DNA from 3 places in the Corynebacterium hindlerae genome. Region 2 is predicted to be linked to each of the others. Evidence: riboswitches for the same ligand, from Rfam matches in the RefSeq annotation. Region 2 holds a riboswitch; each other region holds the start of a gene.
What was found. A riboswitch is a leader RNA that binds a small molecule or an ion and turns the genes downstream of it on or off. The one in region 2 is predicted to bind cobalamin.

Region 1 (9,765 bases), 1.2 Mb from region 2:
GCGGTCGGAGGCGACGGGGTCGAGGCCGGCGGTCGGCTCGTCGAGAAGGAGGACGCGTGGCTGCATCGCCAGCGCACCGGCCAGCGCCACGAGTTTGCGTTGGCCGTAGGAAAGCTGGTGGGGGACGCGGTCAGCAAGGCCAGTGATTTCGCAGGTGGCCAGCGCCTCACGCACGCGCTTATCGACGTCCGACTCCTCCAATCCCATGTTCACGGGGCCGAAAGACACGTCCTCCGCAACCGTGGTGGCGAAGATTTGTTCATCGGGTTCCTGCAGCACAAGCTGCACATTGCGGCGCACATGGTCCCGGCCGCGCCTGGTGTACTCCATCGGCGTGTCATCGAGCAAAACCGTGCCAGATTGAGGCTGCCACGCCCCCGCTAACAGCTTGAGCAGCGTGGACTTCCCGGAGCCATTCGCACCGAGGATCGCGAGGCGTTCCCCCGCTGCCACGGCTAGGTCGACCCCGTTCAGCACAGGCTGATCGTGGGAAAAAGTCAGGTCACGGGTCTCTAGAACAGACATAATAAACTCATCACAATCACGGCGCCGCAGGCACGGAGCCAGTTCACGGGGCGCGCCACAGTACGCACTTTCATCGCGGTGGGATCCGCCCGCAGTTCCAATCCTTCTTGCAGCGCCCGAGCCCTGGCAAAGGACAGCACAAATAGCGACGCTGCTTGGCCCGCAACCGAACCCACCCACCGGCGGGTACTGCTATGCCCGAGCCGGGCGGCCTGGGCCTCCCACATCGTCTTCGCCGTCACCACCAGGGCACCCACCAGGCGGTATATCAGGCCCGTGACGTGCACGAGCGACTCCGGAAGGTGCCGACGACGCGCGAACATGAGGATCTCGGACATCGGGGTGGTCAGCGCAAACAACATGGTGATTCCCATGCCCACCACGGACCTAGCCAACACCTCACCGGCGTGCGCCACCCCTCCTGGGACCATGATCAACCCGCCGGAGGTAATGGAGAAAATGAGCGGGCCGAGGCCCAGCGCGATGAACGTCGCCGGGGCCCCGACCAGACCCAGGTACAGTTTCCAGTTGATCCCAGCAGCGACCGCCATCACCAAGGTGATAGCGGCGATCACTGCGAGTTTGATACCGGAAACCGAGATCGCAATAAACAGCAGTACGATGAGCAGGCTTTTTTCGCCCACATTCACGTGCGCCCAGCGGCTCCTAGCAGCGGCTAGTTCCAGGGCATTCATTTAGACAGCAGCAGATTCCTCAGCACGCTGGGTACGGCCACGGAACACACCGAGGACATAACCGAGCAGGCCAGCACCAAGACCAGCTTGCAGCGCGAACCGGCCGGACTCCACTTCTCCTGGCAGTTCACCAGCAACAGATTCGAACCATGGTTCATAATCAGGGTTAGCCTCTTCCACCAAGGTTTCCGCACCCGCGTCGGTGCCCACGAATTGTTCTTCAGCGTCCGGGTCACCGAAATTGAAGAACATCGGGAACATGATCAGAACGCCGGCCACGATGACCAAAACTAGGTTCTTCATTTTAGGCTGCCACCATCTCTCGCTTCGGGGCAGCCACAGGGATGCCCAGAACGGTCAGTTCCTTCTTCGCGATCTGACGCAGGCTGCGGAAGATCAGCACGGACACGATGCCTTCCACGATGGACAGTGGCACCTGAGTTGGGGCGTACAGCGCCAGGAAGGTTCCGGCGGCGTTAGCGAAACCAGCAGCATGGTGTGCTGCCGCCAACTGCAGCGCGGTAACGCAGTAGGTGGCGAAGTTGCCGAGGAATGCAGCGGAGAACATGGCCAGCTCAGGGGACTTGGATCCCAGGAGCTTCCACACCGCGTACGCTACCCACGGGCCCACGATCGCCATGGAGAACACGTTTGCCCCCAGGGTGGTGAGGCCACCGTGCGCCAGCAAAATTGCTTGGAACAGCAGGACAATGGTACCGATGAACGCCATCACCGGTGGTTTGAACAACACCGCTCCGAGGCCAGTGCCGGTGGGGTGGGAGGAAGAACCGGTCACGGACGGGATCTTCAACGCGCTCAGCACGAAGGTAAAAGCACCGGCAGCACCCAACAGCATGCCGGTTTCTGGACGTTCCTTGATCTGTTTGTTGACTGCGTAAGCACCATAAACAACAAAGGGGGTGGCAGCCGCACCCCAGGCTACGCAATGCTCGACGGGGAGAAATCCCTCGGCAATATGCATGACAATCTTCTTTCCAACTTTAGGTCCGTCCATCTCGCGAACCTGTATGAGTAGGCCACTGCAATCGGTCTCCTGGCTTAGCTTCCACGCTGAAAACCTCGCGCACGTCCTTCCCACCCGTGATGCCAACAGGAAGTGAACACGCGCAGCGCCGACAGGTGAAAGCCACCTGTCCTAAGAAGCAATACAGTGACGAGGACCGCTGCCGGATTCTCACCGGCATTCCCGTACATTGCAGCGGATTCAGATTATCAGATTGCCATTCCCGCTTCTCGGGCTTGACGGGCTATTCCCCCCAAGTGGGCTAGTAAAAACTCGACTTCATCCGACGTGGTTGTCCGACCGAGGGTCAGCCGCAAGGCGCCCCGCGCCACCTCCTCAGGCACCCCCATGGCGAGCAGGACGTGGCTCGCGCGGTTCACGCCACTCGCACACGCCGATCCCGTGGACGCCGCCACTCCGAGCATGTCTAAAAGCATGATCAGGCTGTCGCCTTCGGCCCCTGGGAAAGAAACGTGCAGGTGTCCCGGTAGGAGGTCGCCCGTTGAATGGATGACTGCGCCGTCGATAAGCTCGATGCCTGCGCGGAGCCGATCACGCAGCTCGGACAGCCGTGCCTGTTCTGTGTCGATCTCCGCCACTGCCTCGCGCAAAGCCGCTGCCGTTGCCACGGCTCCCGCCACGTCGATGGTGCCGGGGCGGATCCCTCGCTGCTGGCCGCCACCGTACAGGGTGGGTGCCAGCCCGGAGCGGCGCGCCAGCAGGATCCCGACGCCCCTCGGCCCGCCGAACTTGTGCGCAGAGGCAGCCAGTGTGGTGGCGCCGAGCGAAGCAAAGGACACAGGGATGTGCCCCACTGCCTGCACCGCGTCCACATGTACCGGGGTCTGCCCCGCTGCCTCAACCAGCTCATGGACCGGCTGGAGGATGCCCGTTTCGTTGTTCGCCCACATGCAGGTGGCCAGGGCCGCAGGCTCGGCCAATGGCTCGAAGGAGGACACCCGTCCGTCGGTAAGTGGCAGCATCGCAACGTCCGCGCCAAGGGCCGCCACGGTTTCCAGCACCGCCGGGTGTTCGATCTCGGTGGAGACCACGCGGCTAAGCTCCGACTGCCGAAACAGGCCCTGAATGGCCAGGTTGTCGGCCTCAGTACCGGAACCGGTGAAAATGACTTCGATCGGCTCGCAGTCCAGCAGGGAGGCCACCGCTTCCCGGGCCTCGGATAACGCCCGGTTCGCCGCCCTCCCCGCCGCGTACTGGCCGGCGGGGTTGAGAAACTCGGAGGCCGCTAGCCAGGCATCTCGCGCTACCTGGCGGATCGGTGTGGTAGCAGCGTGATCGAAATACACTAGAACTTCTTCAGCAGCTCAGGGATGATGTCTTCCACGTCGCCGACGACACCGAGGTCGGCGATCTTAAAGATCGGGGCGTCCTCGTCGTTGTTCACAGCGATGATCTTCTTCGAGGTCTGCATACCCGAGGTGTGCTGGATGGCTCCCGAGATACCGAGCGCGATGTATAGATCTGGCGACACCGTCACACCGGTTTGTCCCACCTGGTACTGAGCTGGGTACTGGCCGTCGTCGACCGCGTCGCGGGTGGCACCCACGGCGCCGCCCAGGGCGTCGGCAAGCGGCTCAACGTACTCTGCGAAGCCACTCTCGCCGACGCCGCGCCCACCAGACACCACGACCTTAGCGGTCGCCAGTTCAGGGCGCTCCCCCTCAACAGCCGGGGTGAAGCCAGTTACTTGAGCATCCATAACGCCAGCTGCTGGGAGTTCCATGGTGGTCACCGCACCGGAACCGGGGTGTACCGGGGTGACAGAGCCGGGGCGGATGGTGTAGATCGGGCTGGTGCCACCCACCGCTGCGGTGCCGGAGATGGTGTCGCCGAAGATGGACAGTTGCGCGGTACGGTCCGCGTTGATGCCCACCACGTTGGTGAGCACGCCGGAGGCGAGACGGGCAGCGAGACGACCGGCGATCTCGTTGCCCACGGAGTCCGCGAGCAGCACAATCGGCTGCGGGTTCTGGGCCGCGAGCATGGACAGCGCATCCACCGCCGGCATCACTACGCGCCCCTCGGCGGAGCAGCGGACAATGTTGGCGGGGTACTGTTCCTCGTCAAAGGACACGACGGTGACATCGCCCAGCACCTGGGCAGCCGCGATCAGTTCCAGGGTGTGGGACCCTGCTGCGAGTACGTACGTCACTTGATGGCCTCCTGAATGAACTGGTAGATGCGCTCTGCGCCGTCGGTGTACACCATTTCCCCACCGTCGCGCTCCGGGCGTGGCTCAGCTGCGGTGACAGCCGTTGCGGCGTTGGCCAGTCCCACTTGCGAAGGGTCGACCCCCACTTCCGCCAGGGTGAGCACGGCAATGTCGGCTTTCTTTGCAGCCATGATGCCCTTGAAATTAGGGAACCGCGGCTTGTCCGTCTTTTCTGTCACAGAGATCAGCGCCGGCAACGACGCCTGCAGCTGGTAGGAGCCTTCTGGGGCTTCCTTGACTCCCGAGACCACGCCGTCGGCTACGGCAACGGAGGACAGGTTCGTGAGCGATGGAATCTGACGGTACTCCGCGAGGATTCCCGGCAGCGCCCCCATCGCGCCGTCGGACGAGGCGTTCCCGGCGACGATCAGCTGGACATCACCCAGAGTATTGATCGCGCTGGTCAGGGCCCACGCCGTGCCGAGCACGTCGGATCCGGCAAGGGCGGCGTCGGAAAGCAGCACGGCCTTGTCCGCCCCCATCGCGAGCGCCTTCCGCAGCGCCTCCTGCGCCCGGAATGGGCCAGCGGATAGTGCGATTACCTCGTGTCCGGGGTTCGCTTCGCGGATGCGTAGTGCCTGCTCCACGGCGTATTCGTTGATTTCGTCGATAACCTCATCGACGCCCTCGCGGTGGAGGGTGAAGTCCTCATTCAGTGTCTTTGTTGACCAGGTGTCCGGCACATTCTTTACCAGGACCACAATAGCGGGCATCGTTCCTCCGTTTCGTTTTTTACGATCCTACCCCGCGCGCCCCACAGATGAACGCCACCCCCTGGGACCCGATCCGCGTCACCACGACGGCCATCGGACGCTCCCCACGCGGCCGCAATTTCTTGCGCAGCGCATCCGGATCAATGTCCACCCCACGCACCAAAATCTCCAGCGAGCCCGGCTGAAACGACGCGAGAGCACCCTTCAACTTCTTCAGCGGCACCTGTTCCAGGATCGGGAACCCGGTGTAGCCGTCCGGAATCCGGTCGCCGGTGAGGTATGCGATGCGCTCGTCCAGCATCCACAGTCCCTCGCGCACCGCGAACTGGCGCACGAGCCCGGCGCGCACGATCGCGCCGTCGGGGTCAATAAGGTAGGTGCCGTGCGGAGCGGCGAGTTCGTCGGCGGACGGGAGGGCATCGCTGAGCTTATCGACGCCCCTGCCCCGAATCACCACGGCCTCCCGGGTGATCCCGCCAGCCAGCCCCGGAGTGTAAAGGCAGGCTTCCTTGACCCCGCCGTCGACGCTGACCACGGAGACCAGCCCCTCCCAGGAGGTGTAATCGATACCGGGAGCGCACTTGATGGCTGCCTCGCCGGAAATGGTCGCCAGCAGGTCAGGCAGGGGCGGGATCAGGTCCTGCGGCGCGGTGATGCGTCGGCCGCCAGCCCGCCGGGCGGGATCGGCGATGACCACATCGGCGGTCATGGCCGGGCGCAGAGCGTCGGCCTGGAAAAAGTGGCCGGTTACGTTGGCTTTAGCCATGATCAGGCGTGGCAGCGACAGGTCGGAGCCGAAGTACTCGAGTCCGGCCGCCGCGGAGCCTTCGGTGCCGATGGAGCAGGTGACGTCGTGGACGCGGGGGCTGCCGAGCACCTCACGGATTCGGTCGAATCTCACCTGGGCCACGGGCAGTGGGGTGGCTTGCTGGGCGCTGTCACTGTCGGCGTACCAGTGGGTCGGAAGTTTCCCGCCTGCGCGGGCATCAAGGAGCTCGGCGACGGCGCGGGAGAACTCGCCGTGTTCTTTCTTAAGCAGCGTGGCCCGCTTGAATGGGTCGGTTTCCGGGCAGGGGTCGATGGTGCGTGAGGTGAGGTAGCGGGCTTCGTCGAGGTTGATCAAAATCGCTCCGGCAGGTCTCCGTAGAGAAAGAATTCATCGAAGAACGGGTCGTCGGGGTCTCCGATGATCGGGGTCATATCCACGTTGATGAGGGAGGCTTCCAAATCCGCCACGGTGTGGAATTCAGTGAGGGCGGTCAGCTGCGCCCAGGTTGGAATGACCAGGCGCAGCAGCCCAGTTTTCCAACCACCCAAGATCACGGAGGGCAGGAACCAGCCGGTGGAGGCAGCTTCCCGGGTGGCGCCGTCTGGCATTTGCCCGAGCGGTGCTTGGGCCACGAAAGAGAAGGCATCAAATTTCGGTGCCACTGGCCCCGGCCCCACCCAACGAGCGAAGGGATACAGCAGGTCTGTGGCCACAGTCAGATCGTTGTCGTGGAGGAAATCGGTGAAAGCCAGTTCGTGATTTTCCAGCAGCGGGCGGGCGTAGTGGTACTGCACGGCGTCAGAGACCAGCTCGCCGGTGCGGTGCCGGGCTAGGAGGATTCCGGTTTCCTCGAATACTTCCCGGACGGCAGCCATCACCAGGCCGTGCGCGATGGCTGGCTCGATCTGCAGCAGTGTGCTCCACCGCTGCGCCTCCACCCCATCGCCGTCACCGAGGTCTCGTTCATCGAGCACACCACCGGGGAAAACGGTGGTGTTGGGGAACGTGGGCATCTCAGCGACGCGCTCCTGCACGTACACTTCCATGCCGAGTGCGCTGTCGCGGACGAGGAGCACTGTTGCTGCGAGCTTGGCGCCACGGATTCCTTCCATAGCTAGCGATTCTAGCCCGCCCGGTGGCGACCCCGCCCACGGATTCGGCGGGCAAAGTATCGGCCGTCGATGCGATCCACCTGAATCTGCTGGTGGAAAGTCGTGGTCAGGTTTTCGCTCGTCAACACATCATCAATGAGTCCTTGAGCGACGATCTTCCCCTCGTCCAGCAGCATCGCGTGCGTGAATCCGAATGGGATTTCTTCCACGTGGTGGGTGATCATGACAATGGCGGGCGCATCCGCGTCCAGGGCAAGTTCCCCGAGATACCCCACCAGGTCTTCCCTACCGCCCAAGTCGAGTCCGGCACCCGGTTCGTCGAGAAGCAGCAGCTCCGGGTTGGTCATGAGCGCGCGGGCGATCAGCACGCGTTTGCGTTCGCCTTCCGAAAGCGTGCCCCAGGTTCGTTTGGTTAGGTGCATCGCACCGACGCGCTCCAGGATGTCCATGGCTTGATCGAAGTCCATCTGGTCGTATTCTTCGCGCCAGCGCCCCAGGATGGCGTAGGCGGCGGACACCACCAAGTCCTCTACCGTCTCGTCCTTGGGGATGCGGCTGCCGAGCGCAGCGGAGGAGACACCGATCATGGTGCGCAGGTCGCGCATGTCGGTCTTGCCGACGCGCTCCCCCATGATGTGGGCGCTACCCCCGGACGGGTATTCTTCGGCGCCCGCTAAGCGCATGAGGGTGGTCTTGCCCGCACCGTTTGGACCAATGATCACCCACCGCTCGTCAAGCTCAACCTGCCAGGACAGTGGCCCCAGCAACGTGCGGTTATTCCGCACAAAGGTGACGTCGGCAAAGTCAATGATCAAATCTGGGTTGTATTCGCTCACCCCACCATCATGGATCACAACTGGGTTGCCGTGTGCGATCGACACTGCTCACCTACTCTGGACTGAGTACTGTACAAGCGCGAAAGGATTTGTGATGACCGGACGACTCGGCATCGACGACGTACGCCCTAACGTGGCCGGCGGGGCCCCTTCCAAAGCGGTAGTTGGCGAAGTGATCCCAGTGTTCGCACTGGCGTGGCGCGAGGGTCACGACGTGATCTCCGCAACTCTCAACGTCAAGGGGCCAGAGAATTCCGCTGTTGCTGCAAAGACGATGCGTACCATCATGTCCCGCGGCGAGGACCCTGACCAGGTGCATGGGATTTTCGTTCCCGATGTTCCGGGCGATTGGACCATCCGCGTCGATGTGTGGAGCGATCCGATCGCCACCTGGAAGCACAATGTCACCGCCAAGATCGAGGCCGGCCAGGGCGAGGCCGAACTGACTAATGACATTGAGATCGGCGCCCAGCTCTTCGAGCGGGTGGCCGCCGGCGCCCCGAAGGAGCACCGCGACACGCTGCAAGACGTCTCCGATTCGTTGCGGTCCACCGGCGATCTGCGCGCCCGCGTAGCACCGGCCTTCACCAAGGAAGTTTCCAGCATCCTGAGCATGCACCCACTGCGGGATCTGCTGACCCGTGGCCAGACGAGTACTGTGCGGGTGGAGCGTCGGAAAGCGCTCGTGAGCTCGTGGTATGAATTCTTCCCTCGTTCCACCGGCGGCTGGGATGCGGATGGCAACCCAGTGCACGGCACCTTCGCCACCGCCGCTGCCGAGCTGGATCGCGTGAAGCGAATGGGCTTTGACACCGTCTACTTCCCACCTATCCACCCGATCGGCGAGATCAACCGCAAGGGCCGCAACAACACCCTGACCCCATCGGCCACGGACGTCGGATCCCCGTGGGCCATTGGCTCCAAGGATGGCGGCCATGACGCCGTCCACCCGAAGCTCGGCACCCTCGAGGACTTTGACGCGCTGATCGCTCGCGCCCGCGAGCTGGACATCGAAATCGCGCTGGACCTGGCGTTGCAGTGCGCGCCCGACCACCCGTGGGCGGCGGAGCACCCAGAGTGGTTCACGGTGCTTCCCGACGGCACCATCGCCTACGCCGAGAACCCACCAAAAAAGTACCAGGACATTTACCCGCTGAACTTCGACAATGACCAAAAGGGCATTTATGAGGAAATTCTGCGGGTGGTGCTGTTCTGGGTCAACCGGGGCGTGACCACGTTCCGAGTGGACAACCCGCACACCAAGCCAGCGAACTTCTGGGAGTGGCTGATCGATACCGTTCACGTCGATCACCCAGAGGTGATTTTCTTGGCAGAGGCCTTCACCCGACGGCCACGGCTGTACGGCCTGGCCAAGGCTGGTTTCTCCCAGTCTTACACTTACTTCACCTGGCAGACCTCCAAGAGGGAGCTGACGGAGTTCGCCACTGAGATCGCGAACATGGCGGACATCTCCCGCCCGAACCTGTTCGTAAACACCCCGGACATTCTGCATGAATCCCTGCAGAAGGGTGGTCCAGGTATGTTCGCGATCCGCGCCGTGCTGGCAGCCACCATGTCCCCGCTGTGGGGCGTGTACTCCGGCTACGAGCTGTTCGAGAGTGTCCCGGTGAAGGAAGGATCCGAGGAGTACCTCGATTCGGAAAAATACGAGCTGCGCCCCCGCGTGTACGGCGAGAACTCCCTGGAGAGCTTCATTACGCTGCTCAACCGGATCCGCCGGGAGCAGCCTGCGCTGCAGCAGTTGCGTAACATTCACTTCCACGACACTGACAACGATCAGATCCTTGCCTACTCCAAGGTGGACGCCTTGACGGGCAACTGCATCCTCGTGGTTGTG
Region 2 (9,765 bases):
ACAGTCAGCTGAATCGGCTCCCGCAGCACCATCGTCAGCGTGTCCTCCAGCACCTGCTGCACGGTGCGTAACTCCGGCTCGCCCTCCTTCGGAACCTGTCGAGCCCACCCGTGGAAATCGGTGCCATCATAGGCAAGGTCGAGGCGAAGTTTCACTGAATCTGAGCTGTCCATGATGAAGCTATCTTACTGGTCTTGAAGCAACTGCAGGAAACGCTGCTGCCGCTCCTGAGGCGAAATCTTGCTACACCACGAACAATACTTCCCATCCTTCGCCGCATACCAATGGCAACACGATGTCCGCTCAAACTGGAGCTGGGTTTTCTCCCCCAGTGTCACGAGCCGATAGCTCCCACCCCTTTCCAACTTCGGGTGTGCAGCCGCCACCTGCTCCGCAAGCGCCCGCACCCGAGCCAGCTCCGCAGAATTATGTGCCTGCAACGAAAGTTTACGAAACGCCCCCGCAAACCCCGCTGCCATATTCCCCCACAAATTTGGCATCCCAGGGCCACTCACCTTCGAAATCACTTGTGCCAACGGCTCAAGATGCTGCCCGACCGTCATATCAACGACAGCTTTCGGATCCGCGACCGGCCGCACGTCTAGGTTCTTCAGAATCAACGTATCGGGACTCCCCTCCCGAAACCGCATCGCACAGTTAGGCATGGATACATCCAGCACGCTGTCATGCAACACCAACGCCGCCACAGCTGCACCGCAAACCCGGTGGCAATAACGCTGGAAAACCAATGAACCAGCGAAACGATTTGGCTCAAGTCCTCGCACGGCAGCATGAGCGCCCACCATTGTTGCAGCATCGGGCAATGTGGGATCACACAGCCTGCTCGCCACAAAATCCTCTTGTCGAAAAGGCTCCACCCGGACGCTAAACGCACCGCCTAGCCGATTGATGTCAGCAATCACTGTTAGATTCCTTCACTGTTCGTTGCTCGCCTCCCCTGCAATCCCCGGGAAGCATTTCCCGGATCTCGGCAACTTTCCAGGCTTCACTTTTGCTAATTTGGCATTTCTAGCCCGAAACCCGAGGTTCACTTCCCGGGTTTTACAGAAAACCCCACCCACACACAACAAAAAGCCGCCCCGCCGATGGGTATCAGCGACCATTGTTAGCTTCCTTCTCGTTTCGGCAGTACCGCACGCCATGGTCGCCCGAAATGACTCACATCTGCGACATCCCCGAATAGTGCCCTCACCACATCAGCCGTTAGCACATCAGCTACATCACCGGAGTGTTGTATCGTCCCATCAGCTACCACGGCGAGCCGGTCACAATAAGTGCCCGCCAGGTTCATGTCATGCAACACCACAGCAATAGCTTTTCCACAGTCATGAGCAAGATGACGGAGCAGATGCATAATCTCTACTTGATAGTGCAAATCTAAATTGTTTACTGGCTCATCTAGTAATATGCACTCAGTGTCACGCACCAGGGCACGCCCGATGAGTACACGCTGAATTTGGCCACCAGATAACTCCCTCACTTTCCGAAACAGCAGGTCAGAAAGATCAAGCTGATGTGCTACACCAAGCACTGCCTGCTTAATGTCGTACCGAGCTTCCTTTTCGTCCGCACCTAAAGCCAGCGCGGTGTAAACCGTCAGTTCGTTCCCCGAAGTTTCAGCTTGTTGCGGGACATATCCGATGTGCGTTGCTCGAACCCGAGGTTTTAGCTTCAATACATCTATTTCCCCGATCGACACTGCACCCGATGCTGGACGCAAAATACCGCACACTGCTTTTAACAGCGTCGATTTTCCCGCACCATTTGGCCCGATAATGCCCGTTACCTGACCGGAAGGAACTGTAAGCGTCGCATCACGCAAGACCAGCACCCCTTTTCGGCTATGCCTTACTGCAAGTCCTTTTACTGCTAATCCCGTGATCGTCATCGCAGTTCCTTGCGATTTTCTCGTAAAATGAGCCAAAGAAACATGGGAACACCGACGAGCGAAACCATGATTCCTACCGGAATAATTACAGGGCTGACAACGGTTCTGCCTGCCAGGTCTGCCAGAAGCAGGAGAAGCCCACCGATCAATGCTGTCAAAGGCATACGAACCCGCTCGTCATGTCCGATAATCATAGATGCCAAATGAGGTGCGACCAACCCGACAAACCCAATAACCCCAGTCACGCTGATAATTGATGCAGAGATAACGGTAACCCAGATCCCAGACTCTACCCGGATCCGGCGCACTGGCGTTCCTAACGCTAACGCTGCTTCGTCTCCGAGCGCTAATCGGGCTAATTTCCCGCCATTGATCAGCACATACGCTAAACCGATAGTGACGATAACTGTCAAGTAACCGATGTGTTGCCAAGTAGCTCGCCCTAAATCACCAAAAGCCCAATACAGGATGGGACCGAGCTTCTGTTCGTTGGCCACATACTGAAGTCCGGAGGTTAGTGCGGAAAACAGGTAGCTAAGTGCGATACCTGCCAGGATCAACGCAGCCGCACCCCGATGCGCACCAGCAGAGATACTGACTACCACTATCGAACACGCGGCCGCCGCAACAAAGGCGCACAACGTGATAGCTACTCCTTGGGACCCTGCGATAGTCAAGCCAAAGAAAATGGCCATCCCGGCACCGAAGGCTGCAGCGTTTGATATTCCAGTGGTAAACGGACTTGCCATCGGATTTCGGGTGATGATCTGCATCACGGCGCCACACAGCGCGAGTCCAGCCCCTGCGATGATTGCAATGATGGCCCGAGGGAGTCGAATTCCTGAAAAAATGACCCATTCGCCGTAATCCAAAGTGCGCGCAGGCAACCACCCAGGAGGAAGTAGGGTGGCCAAGAGCTCAATAGAATTGAACCCCGCTACGCCATTAGTTACCGATATCCAGGAAACCGCGAGCATCGCGATAGTGAAGAAAACCAAGATACCACTGGATTTCAGTGCTCTTCGCCGTAGCTCGCGGTTAACTGATGAATTCGCCCGTTGTGCCATTACTAGTGGTGGGCGTGGTATGTGTGTCCGTCTACCGGCTTCGCGTTTTGTAGTTCCAGCCAGCGGTTGAAAAAGTCATCTGGATTCACATCAGCCATTTGCTCTGGGTATAGCCATTTTGCCACGTATACAGTGCCAATAGCCTTGCCGAGGCCACCCCCTAGGAAACCAGTCATAAAGTACAACTGATCATTAGCCACAGCGTTGAGGTTGTTCCAACCAGGTCGGGCCATCATTTCCTCGGCGATGCTTGGGAACTCAGTATCAGCCGGCGGCGTGTACACACCGGTGTTCTTCAGTGCACCACCGGAAGTTACTTTTAGGATCAGGTCGGGGTTGGTCTGCAGGATATACTCTGGATCTACTGTATCGCCCGTAGCTGGCTGATCTGCGAAAATGTTGACGCCACCAGCATTAACGATCATGTTATGCCACCCGTCGTTGGATGTACCCGGGAATGCCGTGGTGAACGGGTCACCGTATTCCCAATACACGGTTTTCCTTTCAGGTGCTTTTTCTACTCTTTCCTTCACCAAAGCGAGAGTTTCTTCATAAAACTTGATCAGTTCTTCTGCTGCAGGTTTGTCGTTAAACAGCTGCCCCAAGATATCGATTTGCTTGTCCAAAGCTTTGTTATCCCACCCGGTGACAACAACGACCTTAATTCCAGCTGGCTCAAGTTGCTCTGCATAACTTTCGTAGTCAGCATTTTTGGGCAGCACTAGTGCATCCGGGTGCAAGGAAATGATTTTCTCGATATTGAGGTTGCTCTGCCCCTTACCAATAACGTTGTCCGGATCGAACTGCGACCAATACGCGCGGTCCTGCGCGGTATTGGTGTCCACAGATACAACCTTCTCAATGTGTCCCATCGCACGAATCAACTCACTGTTGTAGCGGTTCGCAACAACAATCTCGTCAACGGGTTCGTCAAAGGTAATTGTGCGGCCAGCGTCATCTGTAACCTGCACCTGCTTATCGACGCCTTGAGGTGTCGAAACAGTTGGCGCAGAGCATGCAGAAATAGCCAGTATCAAACTAGCAAGAACACCGATAATCCGGTGCGGAGAATTTTTCACTTGTGTGACTCCTCGGTCCAAACTATCAAGCAGCGCCTATAGACGTCTGCCGCTGGCAGGTACTCGGACTCAAGGCACATAATTGAGTGATCAACGCCTCTAGTTATGTTCCTTTTACCGTTGCGGGACAGTTCTGGATTTGCACCAGATTCCCCTCTTCATGCCTCATACGGAAATCAACCCCCGTTAAGGACCAGCGCTTTCACCATACCGGATAAAAGAGAGGCTTTTGAACGAGAGGCACCAATTAATCTTTTAGCCTCACAGACCTCCCCTACAATCCCCGGGAAGCATTTCCCGGATCTCGGCAACTTTCCAGGCTTCACTTTTGCTAATTTGGCATTTCTAGCCCGAAACCCGAGGTTCACTTCCCGGGTTTTACAGAAAACCCCACCCACACACAACAAAAAGCCGCCCCGACGTTCATGACGGGACGGCTTTTCAGGAGCTGAGAATTACTTCTCGGACTTCTCCTCGGCTTCGGCCTCTACTGCCTCAGCTTCAGCAGCTGCGTCAGTAGCGGTGTCTGCCTCGACCTCTGGAGCGTCCTCTACAGGAGCTTCTTCAGCCTTCTTGGAAGCAGCTGCGCGGGCTGCGCGGGTAGCTTCAGCGGAAACGGTCTCTTCGAGGACCAGGGAGATCTGGGCCATAGGAGCGTTGTCGCCCTTACGGTTCTCCAGCTTGATGATGCGGGTGTAGCCACCAGCACGGTTCTCGAACTTAGGAGCCAGCTCGTTGAACAGGTAAGCAACAACTTCCTTGTTCGTGATGAGCTTAGCTACGTTGCGTCGGTCAGCAATGGTGCCGGCCTTAGCTTTGGTGATGATCTTCTCTACGTATGGACGCAGAACCTTTGCTTTGGCATCGGTGGTCTTGATTGCGCCGTGCTCGATCAGCTGAGCAGCCAGGTTAGACAGGATCTTACGCTGGTTGTTAGCCGAACCGCCGAGACGGGCGCCCTTCTTAGGGGTAGGCATTGTTGTACTCCTCGTGTACAGGTTTATGAGCGCAGGCTCCCGGATGGCGGAAGCCTTAGGGCGTTTTACTCAGAATCTTCCGGGTCAAAGTCGATGAACTCGCCGGTTTCGGCGTCGTAGCCTTCGATCTGGGTTGGGTCGAAGTCTTCCGGAGCGTCCTTCAGGGTCAGACCCAAGCCGGCGAGCTTGATCTTGACCTCGTTGATGGACTTCTGGCCAAAGTTGCGGATATCCAGCAGGTCTGATTCGGTGCACTCAGCGAGCTCACCGACGGTGTGGATTTCCTGACGCTTCAGGCAGTTGTAGGAGCGAACGGAGAAGTTCAGATCCTCAATAGCCATGCCGTAGGCTGCGATGTGCTCAGTCTCCTGTGGAGATGGGCCAATCTCGATACCTTCGGCTGCGGTGTTCAGCTCGCGTGCGAGGCCGAACAGTTCAACCAGGGTCTTGCCTGCGGAAGCAAGGGCATCACGTGCGGAGATGGAGTTCTTCGTCTCGACATCGATGATCAGCTTGTCAAAGTCGGTGCGCTGCTCAACACGAGTAGCTTCCACCTTGTAGCTGACCTTGAGCACTGGGGAGTAGATCTGGTCAACAGGAATGCGACCGATCTCGCCACCGCCAGCGTTGAGGGTTGCTGGGACGTAGCCGCGGCCACGCTCAACAACCAGTTCGATGTCCAGGCGTCCCTGCTCGTTGAGGGTAGCGATGTGCAGATCCGGGTTGTGGATCTCCACACCCGCTGGAGGCTGAATGTCACCTGCGGTGACGACGCCTTCGCCAGACTTGCTCAGGTACATGACCACTGGCTCGTCAGAGTCAGAGGACAGCACAATGCCCTTGATGTTCAGGATGATGTCGGAAACATCTTCCTTCACGCCACCGATGGTGGTGAACTCGTGGAGCACACCGTCGATCTTGACGCTGGTCACTGCTGCACCAGGGATGGAAGACAGCAGGGTACGACGCAGCGAGTTACCGAGGGTGTAGCCGAAACCTGGCTCCAGTGGTTCGATGATGAAGCGAGAGCGTGCTTCGTCAACGTATTCCTCGGTGAGCGTTGGACGCTGTGAAATGAGCATGAACTTCTCCTTATGTGACGCCCGCTATTTGACGCCAGTAGGCAGTTATGGACTGTGGTGCTTGCCGCCACCAGGTTGGTGGCGAAAAGCGAAAGATTACTTGGAGTAGAACTCGACGATGAGCTGTTCCTGGATTGGAACGTCGATCTGAGCGCGCTCTGGCAGCTGGTGCACGAGAATGCGCAGGGTGGATGGAACGACCTGCAGCCATGCTGGGACGACTGCGTCGACGAGGTTATCCTGAGCCTCTTCGAACCAGATCATCTTGCGGGACTTCTCACGAACATCGATGATGTCGTACTGAGAAACCTGGAAAGAAGGAACGTTGACCTTCTTGCCGTTCACGGTGAAGTGACCGTGGGAGACAAGCTGGCGTGCCTGACGACGGGTGCGTGCAAGGCCTGCACGGTAAACAACGTTGTCCAGACGACCCTCGAGCAGGATCATCAGGTTGTCGCCGGTCTTGCCTGGGCGACGGTTTGCTTCAGCGTAGTAGCGACGGAACTGCTTCTCCATGACGCCGTAGGTGAAGCGAGCCTTCTGCTTCTCCTGCAGCTGGAGGAGGTACTCAGACTCCTTGATGCGAGCGCGGCCAGCCTGTCCCGGAGGGTATGGGCGACGCTCGAATGCCATGTCTCCGCCGACGAGGTCGACACGGAGGCGGCGGGATTTACGGGTTACAGGGCCGGTATAACGAGCCATAGTTTGTTACTCTTCCTTTCCCTGATTAAACGCGACGGCGCTTAGGCGGACGGCAGCCATTGTGTGGCTGTGGGGTGACGTCGGTGATGGAACCAACCTCAAGACCCGCGGTGGACAGGGAACGGATTGCAGTCTCACGACCAGAGCCTGGGCCCTTGACGTAGACGTCGACCTTCTTCATGCCGTGCTCCATTGCCTTGCGAGCAGCGTTCTCGGCAGCCAGCTGAGCAGCGAACGGAGTGGACTTACGGGAGCCCTTGAATCCGACGTGGCCAGAGGAAGCCCAGGAGATAACAGCACCGGATGGGTCCGTGATGGACACGATGGTGTTGTTGAAGGTGGACTTGATGTATGCGGCGCCCTGCGCCACATTCTTCTTTACGACGCGACGGCCAGTGCGGCGCGCGCCAGTGCGTGCTTTAGGAGGCATTTCTTACTTCTTCTTTCCTGCGATCGTCTTCTTAGGACCCTTACGCGTACGAGCGTTGGTCTTGGTGCGCTGACCACGAACTGGGAGGCCACGACGGTGACGCAGACCCTGGTAGGAGCCGATCTCGATCTTGCGACGGATGTCGGCTGCAACCTGACGGCGGAGGTCACCCTCTACCTTCCAGGTGGCTTCGATAACGTCACGCAGAGCAGCGATCTGCTCGTCGGTGAGGTTGTCGGTGCGCAGGTCAGGAGAGATGCCAGTCTCTTCGAGCAGCTTGGCAGCACGGGCTGGGCCGATGCCGTAGATGTAGGTAAGTGCGACTTCCATGCGCTTGTTGCGTGGAAGGTCAACACCAGCTAGACGTGCCATAGTGGTACGTGCCTTTCCGGTTGTTGCGGTGGTTTTCTCCACATTCATCCCTGTCTCATAGCACTTCACCCGGGCGGATGAGCCGGGAAGTGGGCTACGCAATCACAGGGCTCCAGCCACCGTAGCCGGAGGTAAAAGAAGTGTTTGTCTGCTGCGCTTATCGACGCACCAGAGCTGCAAAACACCTGGAATGTGAAGGCGAATAACTTTGTTTACTTGTAGCGGTAGACGATGCGACCGCGGGTCAGGTCGTATGGAGACAGTTCCACTACGACGCGATCCTCTGGAAGGATACGAATGTAGTGCTGACGCATCTTGCCCGAGATGTGGGCAAGTACCTTGTGACCGTTGTCTAGTTCGACACGGAACATTGCATTTGGCAAAGGCTCGATGATCTTGCCTTCAACCTCAATAGCGCCTTCTTTAGCCATATCCTCCGCTTTCCCTGGCACTTCCAAGTACAAAATGCCTGGTAGATGTCACTTTCCCTTGGGTGGGAAGGTGGGTGAACGCACGTGTACGTACACCAACGAACAAGGATACCGGCTGGTTACCATAAAAAGCAAGACCGCATCCTAAAATAGGGTGCGGTCTTAGGGCGTGTCGGAAACTGAATAGTTAGTAGACGTAAACCATGTCGCCGACCTGAAGGTCATTGAAGAACACTGCCGAGTCCTCGTAGCGTAGGTGGACGCAGCCGTGGGAGAGCCAGTCGATGCGTCCCGCATGGAATGCGACACCGTCGTTAGTGAAGTACACCGCGTTTGGCATCGGCGCATTGTCAAAGATGTAGGAAATTTCATCCTTAACTTTACGGGTGACATGGAAGTTACCTGACGGAGTCTCCCAACCTGGCGCACCGTGCGACACAGGTACCGGCCCGTATGTAACTTCCCCACCGTGCTGCAGCCAAGCCCGGTTGCCAGCCTTGTCCAGGCACACCCGTGCCTGTGGCGGGCAAGATCCGCGGTCAATGTTCGCCTCTGGTGCAGGGGCTGGCGCAGGGGCGGGTGCCGGTGCGGGTGCTGGCATCTTCGATTCCAGCAGCCCCGGGAACATCACGCGGAGGTTGTCGTCGGCAGCCTTGCGGAGTGCGTCACGCTGCGCTGGTGGCAAACCTGCGGTGGAGTTGTAGACAGCGTTACGCGCATTCCATGCGGCTTCCGCGGCGAAGTCGGTAGATCCGGTCTGCAGTTCGGAGGAACCAGGGACCGAAGAACCTGGAATGACCGGGGCTGCCATAGCCGGTTGCAGCATGACAGCAGCGGCGGCTACAACCGTCGATGCGGCGATAGCCACGCGACGCTGGAAAGCAGAAGGCTTACGGTGCTTGTTCATAGTCAAGGAGTATAAGGCAAGCTCCAAGAAAATTCCCAACTAGTAGTTATTTTCGTGGCGTAAGAATTCGTGGACCGTGCGCAGTTGCAGCAACGGTATGTTCCCAATGGGCAGCAAAAGAACCATCTAAGGTGACCACTGTCCAGTCATCTTCCAGCACAGCTGAGTCCTCCGTACCGAGGGTGAGCATTGGCTCAATTGCCAGGACAGATCCCTCTTGGATGAGGGGCCCTCGCCCTGCCTTACCCTCATTGGGAAGGAACGGATCCTCATGCATGGTACGCCCAATACCATGTCCGCCGTAGCCGTCTACAATCCCGAGCTCAACCCCGAACTTCTGCTCCGCTTTTCTGGTCGCCACCTCTAGCGCGTGGGACACATCTGTCAGGCGATTGCCAGGAACCATAGCTTTCAGGCCTTCCATAAGGACCCACTCGGTCGCCTGATTCAGCTTTTGCACGTCCTCGTCTGCTTCGCCGATGCAAAAGGACCATGCTGAGTCCCCTACCCAACCGTCGAAAGTGGCGCCACAGTCAATGGAGACCAAGTCGCCTTCGGCGAGGACCGTGTCATTTGAGGGAATGCCATGCACGATCACGTCATTGACCGAGGCACAGATAGATCCTGGAAAGCCTTCGTATCCGAGGAAAGTGGGGATGGCGCCGGCTTCCCTGATAGTTGCTTCGGCTACCTTGTCAAGGTCGAGCGTCGTAACGCCCGGGCCTGCTGCGGCTTTCACTGCCTGCAATGTACGCCCGACGATCTCTCCTGCCGCTTGCATCGCGTCTAGCTCGCCGGCAGTTTTGGCG
Region 3 (9,765 bases), 920 kb from region 2:
ACAGCAAGCGCGAACACGCTCCATACGGAGCGTGGCTGTCCGGGAGCCGCCATGCCAAAGCCTCCGACGAGTGCCCCGGCCACCACGATGAGAAGAAAACGCGGTGTGACCTGGAATGGCACCAGGAAACCCTCCGTGACCACAGCCACGAAGGTGAAGATCGCTAAGACGATGGCGATGGCGACGAAAGCTCCGCCGAAGCGGATGGCGACGGGAAGATCACTCATAGCGGGTGATCTTAGTGGTTTTCGTGCCAGCCCCACGTAATAGCGCGCCCGAGGGTGTGGAAGTACAGATTGAAGCCCAGCACCGTGGGGGTAGCATCCTCAGGGATGTCGAGCTTCTCCACATCCAGGGCGTGGACAGCAAACAGGTAGCGGTGCGGCGCGTGGCCTGCTGGTGGCTGGGGACCGTAGTAGCCGCGCTTACCGGAATCACCCTTGAGGGTGACGACGCCTTCGATTCCACCCAGGGTTTCATCGCCAGCACCTGAGGGAACCTCGGTGACGGTGGCGGGGATGTTGAATACTGCCCAGTGCCAGAAACCAGAAGCAGTCGGCGCGTCTGGGTCGAAGCAGGTGATGGCGAGAGATTTGGTGCCTTCAGGCAGATCAGACCACTGCAGCTGAGGCGAGACATCGTTGCCGCCGAGCTGCTCAGGTTTGAAGGTGCCCCCGTCAACGAAGTCGGAGGAGCTCAAGGGGAAGCTGGGTTTATCCCCTAGAGGTGCGTAAGGATCAGGGCCGGGAAAACGAGAATCAATGTAGGAAGTCATACTTCCCTTATACCTAAGATTCCCACTTCTCATACAGCTGTGCGTATTTTCCACCCAGCGCGAGCAAGCTGTCGTGGGTGCCGTCCTCGATGATCCGGCCCTGCTCCATCACAATGATCCGATCCGCAACTCGGGCTTGATCCAGCCGGTGCGCCACCACGAGTGAGGTGCGACCGCGCGCCACCTTCGTGGCTGCCTGTTCCAAAGCTCGGGCGTTGTCACTGCCGGCTTCGGCGGTGGCCTCATCCATAATGAGCACTGGTGGGTCGAGCAAGATCATGCGCGCCAGCGAAATCTGCTGCTGTACCTCGGGAGAGAGTTCTTCAGCTCCGGCACCGACCTTGGTATCGAGCCCTGCCGGGAGCCAGCGGTGCCAATGTGTGGTTCCTGGAATCAGACCCACTTTTTCCAAGGCCTCGAGCAGTTGGGAATCGGAGGCACTTGGGGCGGCGAGGCGGAGGTCGTCGGCAAGCGTGCCGGCGAACAGGTGCACTTCCTGGCTGATGAGGGCCACGTGGCGGGCGGTCCAGTTGTCGGGGACGCTGGCCGTATCGACGCCGCCGACCAGGATCTGGCCGGTTGTTGGCCGTTGCAATCCGGCGATCAGCCCCGCAAGCGTGGATTTCCCGGCACCGGAAGCACCGACGAGTGCGGTGGTGGTGCCGCCGCGGAACGTGATGGTGATGTCGGACAGAACGGGCGCGCCACCGGGATAGCAAAATTCGAGGTCTCGGATCTCGACATCAGGGCAGGCGTCGATCGGTGCGGGGTCACTGGCTTCAGAGGTGGTGCGCAGCTGAGCCAGGGCTACCGCGCGCCCCAGGCAGGTCAAGGCGTTTTGGATCTCGCCGGAGAAATACATCACGTTGAACAGGTGCACTTCCATGCGGGAGATCAACAGCATCGCGGTGGTTGCCTCCCCGATGGTCAAGGCTTCGCGGTGGACCAGGAGCGTGGACAGCAGGAGGCCGCTGAGCACGAGCAGCGCGTAGGCAGCTGTTCCGTGCATCGTCAGCCTATTGAACAGGGGTTCGCGGGCGGCCGTGGTATTCACCGCATTCCACGAGGAACGCTGCAAGCGGTTGTGCGCCCACTCCTCTAGCCCCAGGGCCCGCAGCGTCGGCAGGCCACGGATGGTGTCCAGCAGCTGGTTGTTGCGCGTTGCGTCGGCGTCGGCGACCTTGTTTGAGGCAGCTGGAAGCAGCGCGATGTTACGTACCGCGACGGGATACAGCAGCAGGCCCACACCAACAAACGCGATGCAGTAGCTCCAATGTACGAACGCGAGGGAAACGAAAGTGAAGGGGAACATCAGCGCGGTGATGACCACCCGCGAGCCAATGGCGTTGACCATGCGGATTGCGGTATCAATGTCCTTGGTCAGCCGTGAAATCACGTTGCCGGTACCCAGCTCCATGATGGTAGGAATGGGTGCCCGCAGCGTCGCTGACATAGCAGAAATGCGCAGGTCAACGCTGAGTCGTCGGGCGCGAGAGAGCATTACCCACTGGGCGAGCGCGCGGCCAGCAGCTTCCAGCGTCAGCCCGAGCGCAATGAGCGCCATGAGCCACACGTATGCGTTCGTCCCGGTCCCGATGAGGGGTAAGGAGCGGCCGGTGATGGCGTCGACAAGCTTGCCGATCGCCACGGAGGTGCCCATCATGGCGGTGAGCGTCACGGCGAACACGACTGTGGCCAGCAGCCACCAGGAGCGCCTCGGGCGGGACGGGAGGCTGCCGAGATAACGGCCGCACTCGCTTAACGACGCCGGATGCTGGAAATCTGCCATCTATCGCTCCCCTTTCTTCACGATCCGATCGGCCACGCTCACCCAACCGCGGGACGTGGTCAAAACAATGGTGAGTTTTCCTTCCCGCAGCTGTTTCGTGGCGCAGGCGACGTTGTCCAACGTGACGGCGTCCAGGCCGGTTGTTGGGTCATCGAGGACGAGCACGTCGGGGTCGAGCGCCAGGACGCGTGCGAGAGCTACTCGTTGGCGCTGGCCGCCAGACAGGTTCAGTCCGGCCTCGCCAATCGCAGCTTCCGGCAGCTCACCATTCGGGCTGAATCCACCGAGGCGTCGGATGATGTCCTCGCAGGCCGCGGCCTCGAGTGCTTCCTTGACCTTGGTGGCAGAGCCGGTCGGATCAATGTTGTCCGCGAGCGTGCCCTCGAAGATGTTTGCGCTGTGTGGCACTTGGATGGCGGCCATGGTGGCGAGCTCGCTCCGTGCCGCGTCGCGGGCCGCTGGAGTGTCCGTTAGCCACACTTCGAGACCGGTGCGTGTCGGAGTGATGAGGTCGCCATGCTGCGCGGTGATGGCAGTGGTCTCGGCCAGCTCCAGCACCCGGCCTGAGCTAGCGACGGCGCGTGCCCAGTAGTCGGTGAGGAACCCCAATGCAAAACCCATTACCGTTAGCGCTGGGGGTGCTACCAGCGTCACCGTGAAGAACTCACCGGGAGTGATGCTTCCTCGCACTGCGAACCAGCCCGCGCATCCCAACACTGCGATGTTCGCTAGCAACGGGATGAGCTGGCGGAGGAAGTTGGTGAGCGCGAAGATCCGGGCGTCGTCGAGCATCAGGCTGAGCGCGTCCGTTGCTTTCTGGGTGAATTTTTCCTCGGCTCGTTCCACCGCGCCCAACCCCTTTAGCACCCGGGAACCCTGGGCGTAATCCGTCGCCAGCGAAATTGACGCAGCCTCGGCGGCGCGACGAGACCGCGAAATCTTCGCGATCGCTTTACCTGTGAAGTAGCTTGCAACCGCAGTGCCGACACCGCCGAGGAACATCAGCGATGCGAGCTGCCATGAAAACTGCGCGACGATGATAATGGTCGACGCTAGATAGCCCACCATCACTAGCGGGAAGTTGAGGATCTGCTTAACATCCCCCACCTGTTGGGCATCCTCGTCAACGGTGTTAAGGATCTCGCCCGGAGTTTTAGTACTGTGTCCCCTCACGAGTCGCTGCACCAGCTCCAACCGCATGTCGTGCGCCACCCGGCTGATGGAAAGCGTGGTGAGCGAATCACCTGTTGCGTCGACGAAGAACATGATCGTCATCGTGAGCACGATTGCCGTGACGGAAGAAACTAGCAGCGTGATGTCTGCAAAGGGTACCACCTTGTCCACGGCGAAACCCACGATCCGAGAAATCAGTGCGGACATCATCGATGACGAGAACCACGCGATGGCCAGGGCAATAACGGCCCGGCGGTGGCTCCCGAGAGCCGTTAACGCAACCTGAAAACCACGCTGTTGGCCAGACAGAATGGGAGCAGCTTCCGGTGGGTGCTCCGGAACAAACCACGCCCATGACCGCATACGTGGCGGCACTTTCGACGGATGGGTGAACATGACAGACAAACCTACCACAAAGTGCAATTAACCTGCTGATTTGTTAATTCAAGTCTAGTCGGGCTATTGTTTACGAGTGCCCAGCCGAGAGGCTGACAAACACCCAGCCCGGGTGGCGGAATGGCAGACGCGCTAGCTTGAGGTGCTAGTGTCCTACTAATGGACGTGGGGGTTCAAGTCCCCCCTCGGGCACAGTTTTTAAAACCCCAGTTCTTTGGAACTGGGGTTTTTGCGTTAAGTAGCGAAATGTGTGCCCGGGCGGCGCTTTTGTGTTGTCACTTCACCCGTCATGGCCCCGAAGTTTCTTGCTAAAACCCGGGAAGCATTCCCCGGATCTTGGGCCGAAATCAGTGAAATAGCAGGTGTGAAGCCTGAAAAATCGCCAAAACCCGGGGAACGCTTCCCGGGTTTTGTGGGGGTGATCGATCTTGCGTTGGAGATGGCATTCCCGGTTTTCCGGCATAACAAGGCGCACTCTGATAGTTGGCTCTGAATGTGGGTCCCGTTGTGTGTAGATCTGCAAACCAAGCACCCCACATTTGACAGACTAAGCTGTCTAGTGTTCTAATTTGCTTCACCAGTGTTTTGCAACACAATGCGCCACATCACCCCTGTTAGGGAACGTGTGGAGATTGTGCGGTAAAAAGCAGGGGAATCCGGTGAGAATCCGGAGCTGTCCCGCAACGGTATGCATCGAAAAACTCTGTGGTTGTCTCCCAGACTCTTCGTGTTAAGTCCGATTACCTGCCGCTGGGTTATTTGTCCGACAAATTCGACTGACGAGGATCAAGAGAATTATGACCTTCCACGCGACCATTGCTGGTGTGCCACGAATTGGCCCTAATCGTGAATTGAAAAAAGCCCTTGAAGGCTACTGGAACAAGAAAATCTCTGGCGATGAACTAGCCGAGGTGGCGACGCAACTCACAGACACCTACACGGCTGACTTACTTGCTGCGGGAATCGAGGCGGTTCCTTTTGCAGGTAAATCGTTCTATGACGCGATACTTGACACCACGGCGCTACTTGGAGTCCTCCCCCACCGCGTATCCACTATTGCGGATTACGAAGGAGACGCGCTGCCTAGTTTTATCGATCGTTACTTTGCCACAGCACGGGGATCGGTAGATTTTCCGGCGTCGGCATTAACTAAGTGGTTCGATACTAACTACCACTACATTGTGCCCGAGCTGTCTGCTGATACTGTCTTTTCGCTAGACGATGATGCGTTTTTGGCCGATCTCCGGCATCAAATCGACAAGTTCGGCGTTGCAGTCCGACCTGTGATTATCGGTCCTTTAACCTATCTCAATCTTGCCCGTACCACCGATGGATCTGATCCGCTTGATCATCTGGAGGAGCTGTTCGCTATCTACCGTGAGCTCCTCAAGCGTATTGGCGGTAGTGGTGTCGAATGGGTGCAGATTGATGAGCCAGCTTTGGTCACTGATCTTCCGGCAGCGGTGCTTAGCCGGGTGCGAGCAGGCTATGAAACTCTCGGGGGTAGCCTGCCCGCAGTGAAGATCCTGGTTCAAACCTATTTTGAAGACGGTGATCAGGCTGTGGAGACACTCAGCGGAACCGGGGTCACCGCAATCGGTGTTGATCTTGTTGCCGGCTCGGCGGAGCTGCCGCATTGGACTGGTGAGGAACTCCTGGTTGCCGGTGTGGTGGACGGCCGCAATGTGTGGCGTACTAATCTTGATGAGGCACTTGACACTCTGAAACAACTGGCTGCACGAGGCCCAGTCGCGGTGTCCACCAGCGCCTCCCTCCTCCATGTCCCTTATAGCCTTGATAAAGAGGATCTTGGGCAGATCCAAGATTGGCTAGCCTTTGGTAAAGAAAAGGTGGCCGAAGTGGCTGCACTTGCAGCAGCGTTGCAGGGCGAAGATGTCTCGGAGTTTTTTGCAGCGGCGCGAACGGCATTGCAGGATCGCGCGCAGTCGGAGTTGACGCATGATGCTCAGGTTCGGGAACGAATTGCAGCAGTAACGGATGCTGATCGGCAACGAGCATCGCGGGAGGAGCGTCGGCAAACGCAGCTCGCAACTCTCGACTTGCCACCGCTTCCGACGACGACTATCGGCTCTTTCCCACAAACGCAGGAGATTAGGCGTGCCCGGGCGCAGTGGCGTGTCGCAGAACTTACCGACGCCGAGTACCAGCAAGCCATGGTCGACGAAATTTCCACCGTGATTGAGGCTCAGAGCAAACTGGGGCTGGATGTCCTAGTTCATGGCGAGCCAGAGCGAAACGACATGGTGCAGTATTTTAGTGAGCAACTGCAGGGGTATATTGCGACTAGCCACGGCTGGGTGCAAAGCTACGGTTCCCGATGCGTACGTCCTCCGATCATCTCCGGCGATGTACGACGCACCGAACCAATGACTGTTCAGTGGTACAATGTGGCCCAAAGCCTCACAGACAAGCCAGTGAAAGGCATGCTCACCGGCCCGGTCACCATGCTGGCGTGGAGCTTTGTGCGGGACGACCAACCGCTTGGTGATACCGCTGATCAGGTAGCGCTTGCCCTACGCGATGAAATAGCTGATCTCATTGCAGCGGGTGCAGTAATCATCCAGGTCGATGAACCGGCTATTCGAGAATTACTGCCACTACGCAAAGAAAAGCAGGCTGCATACCTTAAGTGGGCCGTGGGAAGTTTCCGTCTGGCTACGGGTGATGCACCGAGCAATATTCAAATACACACCCACATGTGCTACTCCGAGTTCAATGAACTCATTGATACAGTTAGCGACCTCGACGCAGACGTTACCAGTATCGAAGCTGCCCGTAACGGTATGCAAGTGCTGAAAGCCCTCAAGGAATCCGGCTTTGACATGGGCATTGGTCCGGGTGTGTGGGATATCCACTCCCCTCGTGTGCCGCGCCAAGAGGAAGTGGATCAACTGCTAGAGGCAGCACTCGATTCCATTGATCCCCAACTGCTCTGGGTCAATCCTGACTGTGGCCTCAAAACCCGAGGCTGGGAGGAGACGACTGCCAGCCTAGAGGTGCTGGTAAAAGCTGCCCACAAGGCGCGCGTTTAGAAACTAGACGAGCCCCCTGCCCCGGAAAACCCAGAGCTGAATGATGTGTTCGTGTTGCTCGACGAGGACTGCTGCGCAGCGACGTTGTTGTTGTGCCAGCTTTGCATGGCCCAGAACGGCACGAAGTCCGAGTAGCCGTAGCCCGGGCGGTAGTCACGCTCGTAGACCTTGGGGGCTCGGAGCTGCTCCACTTCTTTGGCATCGCTAAACTGCTGAGCCTTTAGTACCGCGAGGGCTGCCTGGTAATCCTTCAGCAGCCCGGTGTATCGCTCCAGGAAGTCAGGGGCAGCGGGCTCATCTACCAGTGCGTCAGCGGTGGCGCGGGCTTGGCTTAGGCTCTGGTACAGCCCGGAGTTGGTATTCTTAACCTCGGCTTGAGCTGCGACAATGTCGGAGCGTAGGGCTGTGGCCTCAACCTGCCGAACATCGACGTCGCCGTGCTCGATGCGGAAAATTGTATCGATGTTCTGCTCCGCGGTGCCTACTTGCCGTGCGGTCTCGGCGGCGGTGTTGATTCGGTCGGCGTTGGCGAGGATCTGCTTCGGCTCGTCGGAGGCAGTGAGACCGCCGAAGCTGTCCACTTGGCTGTGCATGGTCAGGAATCGATCGCGAACCTCTGCCCATTCGTCGCGCATCGTGGCGTGAGCGAGCGGTGAGGTGAGCGAATTGGCGCGGATGTCGATGCCATCAAGGCGCTGCCCCAAGGAGCCGTACTCCTTTGAAATAAAGGCGAGGTTTTCGCGGGCCTTGGCCAGTTTCATTTCGCGGCTGCGACGTGCGGCCCCTCCGATACCGACGACGGCAGCTGCGACGCCACCGACCCCTACCCCGGCACCGAGTCCAGCACCGACGCGGTTCTCGACAGCATTGTCGTAGCGAGCCTCGGCGAGGCCAGCAATGTCGGAGGCTTCATTAGCCCCAGCGAACAGCCCGGCAGGGATGTTGCCGTCCTTCACTCCTGGCTTGATGGCGTTGACAGCCGCGTCGAGGTGGTTGCCAGACCGCAGATCGAGCACATCAGCGACGTCTTCACCTGCGAAAACGAACGCCTGTCGCGGATTTAACCCAACCCCGACAAACAAGGTGCCGTCGGCGAAATGGTCGTCACCGATGAGGTCTGGGTGGTGGTCACGGAGGAAGTTCTCGACGGAGTCATTGACGTTGTCTTTGTTGCGCGCGAAGACGATGTAGTGGAGTTGTTGCACCGTGGTGGGTGCTTCGATGCGCTCGGCGTCCCGCAGCATGCGCGCTTCGTCTTCATCGCTCAGCACATTGTCAGGGTCGTGGACTTGGGTGTTCGCTATCCCCCGCTGGGTGGGAGCGGATATCGCGTAGTCAGCGCGTTGTGGTGGGTCGATGGATAGGAACGTGGCCAGGCCCGCGCCGGTACCTAGTGTGAGTCCCGCGACGAGGGCAGCCCCTGCAATCTTTGCCGGTGATAATGCGCTCATGCCACGACTATAGTCTTAAATCTATGAGTATCGACCCCGCTGATTTACGTACCTGCCTCCGCGTTCTTGAGGAAGCAGGCTCGTTGGATCCCACTTCCCCGGATTCTGTGACGCTGCAACGGGCTGTCGGAAAGCTTTTCAAGGAGGTCAAGCGCCAGCGGCGGGCGGCGGCCAAGCAGCGGCGTCGTAAAGCAGACGCTGCCGTGCTCGCGCGCACCGCCACCGCCAACCCGCAGCGTATCGACGACGAAACCGCCGGGATCCTCGTGCGCCCCGCGGGTTCCGAACCCGTCGTTCTCGAACGAGGAGCTGTCGCCACCCCACATGGTTGGGCCGGGAAGCTGTACCGATCGCAGAACTGCTATGTGTGCAAACAGCCGTACACGCTGGTCGATTCGTTTCATCACCAACTGTGCCCCGACTGCGCAGCGGACAACCGGGCCCGCAGAGACGCCCGGGTAGACCTCACAGGCCGGCGGGCGGTGCTCACCGGCGGGCGGGCGAAGATCGGGATGTATATTGCGCTCAAGCTGCTTCGCGACGGCGCCGACCTCACCATCACCACCCGTTTCCCGCGCGATGCGGCCCGTCGGTTCGCAGCGGTCGGTGACAGTGCAGACTGGCTGGACAGGCTCCACATCGTAGGCATTGACCTGCGAAACCCCGTCGCTGTGAGTGAGTTTGCGGCGTCGGTGGTCGCGGCGGGGCCTCTTGACATCCTCATTAACAATGCCGCGCAAACGGTGCGGCGCTCACCTGGCGCGTATTCCGGCTTGGTCGCAGCTGAATCCGCACCACTGGAAGGCCCGGCTTGCGAGGTCAAGGTGTTGTCCATAGGCGATACCGCCGCACTGCACCCGGCTGCCCTCACTGGCGGGACGAGCACCGCGCATGCCCAGGAGCTGGCGCTAGCGGCACTGTCAGGTGGCGCAGCGTCATTGGAGCGCATTGCCGACGGTACCGCTGTGGACGCCGGTGGCCTCATCCCAGATCTGGGTAGCGCCAACTCCTGGTCGGCCGTCGTTGGCGATGTGGATGCGCTTGAGCTGCTGGAGGTGCAGCTGTGCAACCAGACCGCCCCGTTCATCCTCGTGAACGAGCTGCGCCCCGCGCTGGAGGCCGCCACGG

Region 1: it holds a riboswitch for cobalamin, as region 2 does, so the genes downstream of both, HW450_RS12395 (energy-coupling factor ABC transporter permease) here and HW450_RS05155 (ABC transporter substrate-binding protein) in region 2, are expected to answer to the same signal.
Region 3: it holds a riboswitch for cobalamin, as region 2 does, so the genes downstream of both, metE (5-methyltetrahydropteroyltriglutamate--homocysteine S-methyltransferase) here and HW450_RS05155 (ABC transporter substrate-binding protein) in region 2, are expected to answer to the same signal.

Annotation. Positions count from the first base shown of each region.
Region 1 covers NZ_CP059833.1:2,567,780-2,577,544, reverse strand. Annotated here, with positions in the region: gene HW450_RS12410 (energy-coupling factor ABC transporter ATP-binding protein) at 1-525, opposite strand, end outside; gene HW450_RS12405 (CbiQ family ECF transporter T component) at 513-1,220, opposite strand; gene HW450_RS12400 (energy-coupling factor ABC transporter substrate-binding protein) at 1,221-1,523, opposite strand; gene HW450_RS12395 (energy-coupling factor ABC transporter permease) at 1,525-2,202, opposite strand; cobalamin riboswitch at 2,248-2,454, opposite strand; gene HW450_RS12390 (cysteine desulfurase family protein) at 2,454-3,551, opposite strand; gene HW450_RS12385 (electron transfer flavoprotein subunit alpha/FixB family protein) at 3,551-4,417, opposite strand; gene HW450_RS12380 (electron transfer flavoprotein subunit beta/FixA family protein) at 4,414-5,190, opposite strand; gene HW450_RS12375 (THUMP-like domain-containing protein) at 5,210-6,316, opposite strand; gene HW450_RS12370 (NUDIX hydrolase) at 6,310-7,071, opposite strand; gene HW450_RS12365 (ABC transporter ATP-binding protein) at 7,083-7,952, opposite strand; gene HW450_RS12360 (alpha-1,4-glucan--maltose-1-phosphate maltosyltransferase) at 8,002-9,765, shown strand, end outside.
Region 2 covers NZ_CP059833.1:1,065,595-1,075,359, forward strand. Annotated here, with positions in the region: gene truA (tRNA pseudouridine(38-40) synthase TruA) at 1-173, opposite strand, end outside; gene HW450_RS05140 (ferric iron reductase) at 186-923, opposite strand; gene HW450_RS05145 (ABC transporter ATP-binding protein) at 1,127-1,909, opposite strand; gene HW450_RS05150 (FecCD family ABC transporter permease) at 1,906-2,907, opposite strand; gene HW450_RS05155 (ABC transporter substrate-binding protein) at 2,979-4,055, opposite strand; cobalamin riboswitch at 4,093-4,255, opposite strand; gene rplQ (50S ribosomal protein L17) at 4,511-5,032, opposite strand; gene HW450_RS05165 (DNA-directed RNA polymerase subunit alpha) at 5,098-6,114, opposite strand; gene rpsD (30S ribosomal protein S4) at 6,211-6,816, opposite strand; gene rpsK (30S ribosomal protein S11) at 6,842-7,246, opposite strand; gene rpsM (30S ribosomal protein S13) at 7,250-7,618, opposite strand; gene infA (translation initiation factor IF-1) at 7,831-8,049, opposite strand; gene HW450_RS05190 (L,D-transpeptidase) at 8,237-8,956, opposite strand; gene map (type I methionyl aminopeptidase) at 9,003-9,765, opposite strand, start outside.
Region 3 covers NZ_CP059833.1:144,435-154,199, forward strand. Annotated here, with positions in the region: gene HW450_RS00690 (hypothetical protein) at 1-227, opposite strand, end outside; gene HW450_RS00695 (YbhB/YbcL family Raf kinase inhibitor-like protein) at 239-775, opposite strand; gene HW450_RS00700 (ABC transporter ATP-binding protein) at 789-2,564, opposite strand; gene HW450_RS00705 (ABC transporter transmembrane domain-containing protein) at 2,565-4,133, opposite strand; tRNA gene HW450_RS00710 (tRNA-Leu) at 4,240-4,325, shown strand; cobalamin riboswitch at 4,754-4,899, shown strand; gene metE (5-methyltetrahydropteroyltriglutamate--homocysteine S-methyltransferase) at 4,931-7,186, shown strand; gene HW450_RS00720 (DUF5129 domain-containing protein) at 7,183-8,637, opposite strand; gene HW450_RS00725 (SDR family NAD(P)-dependent oxidoreductase) at 8,661-9,765, shown strand, end outside.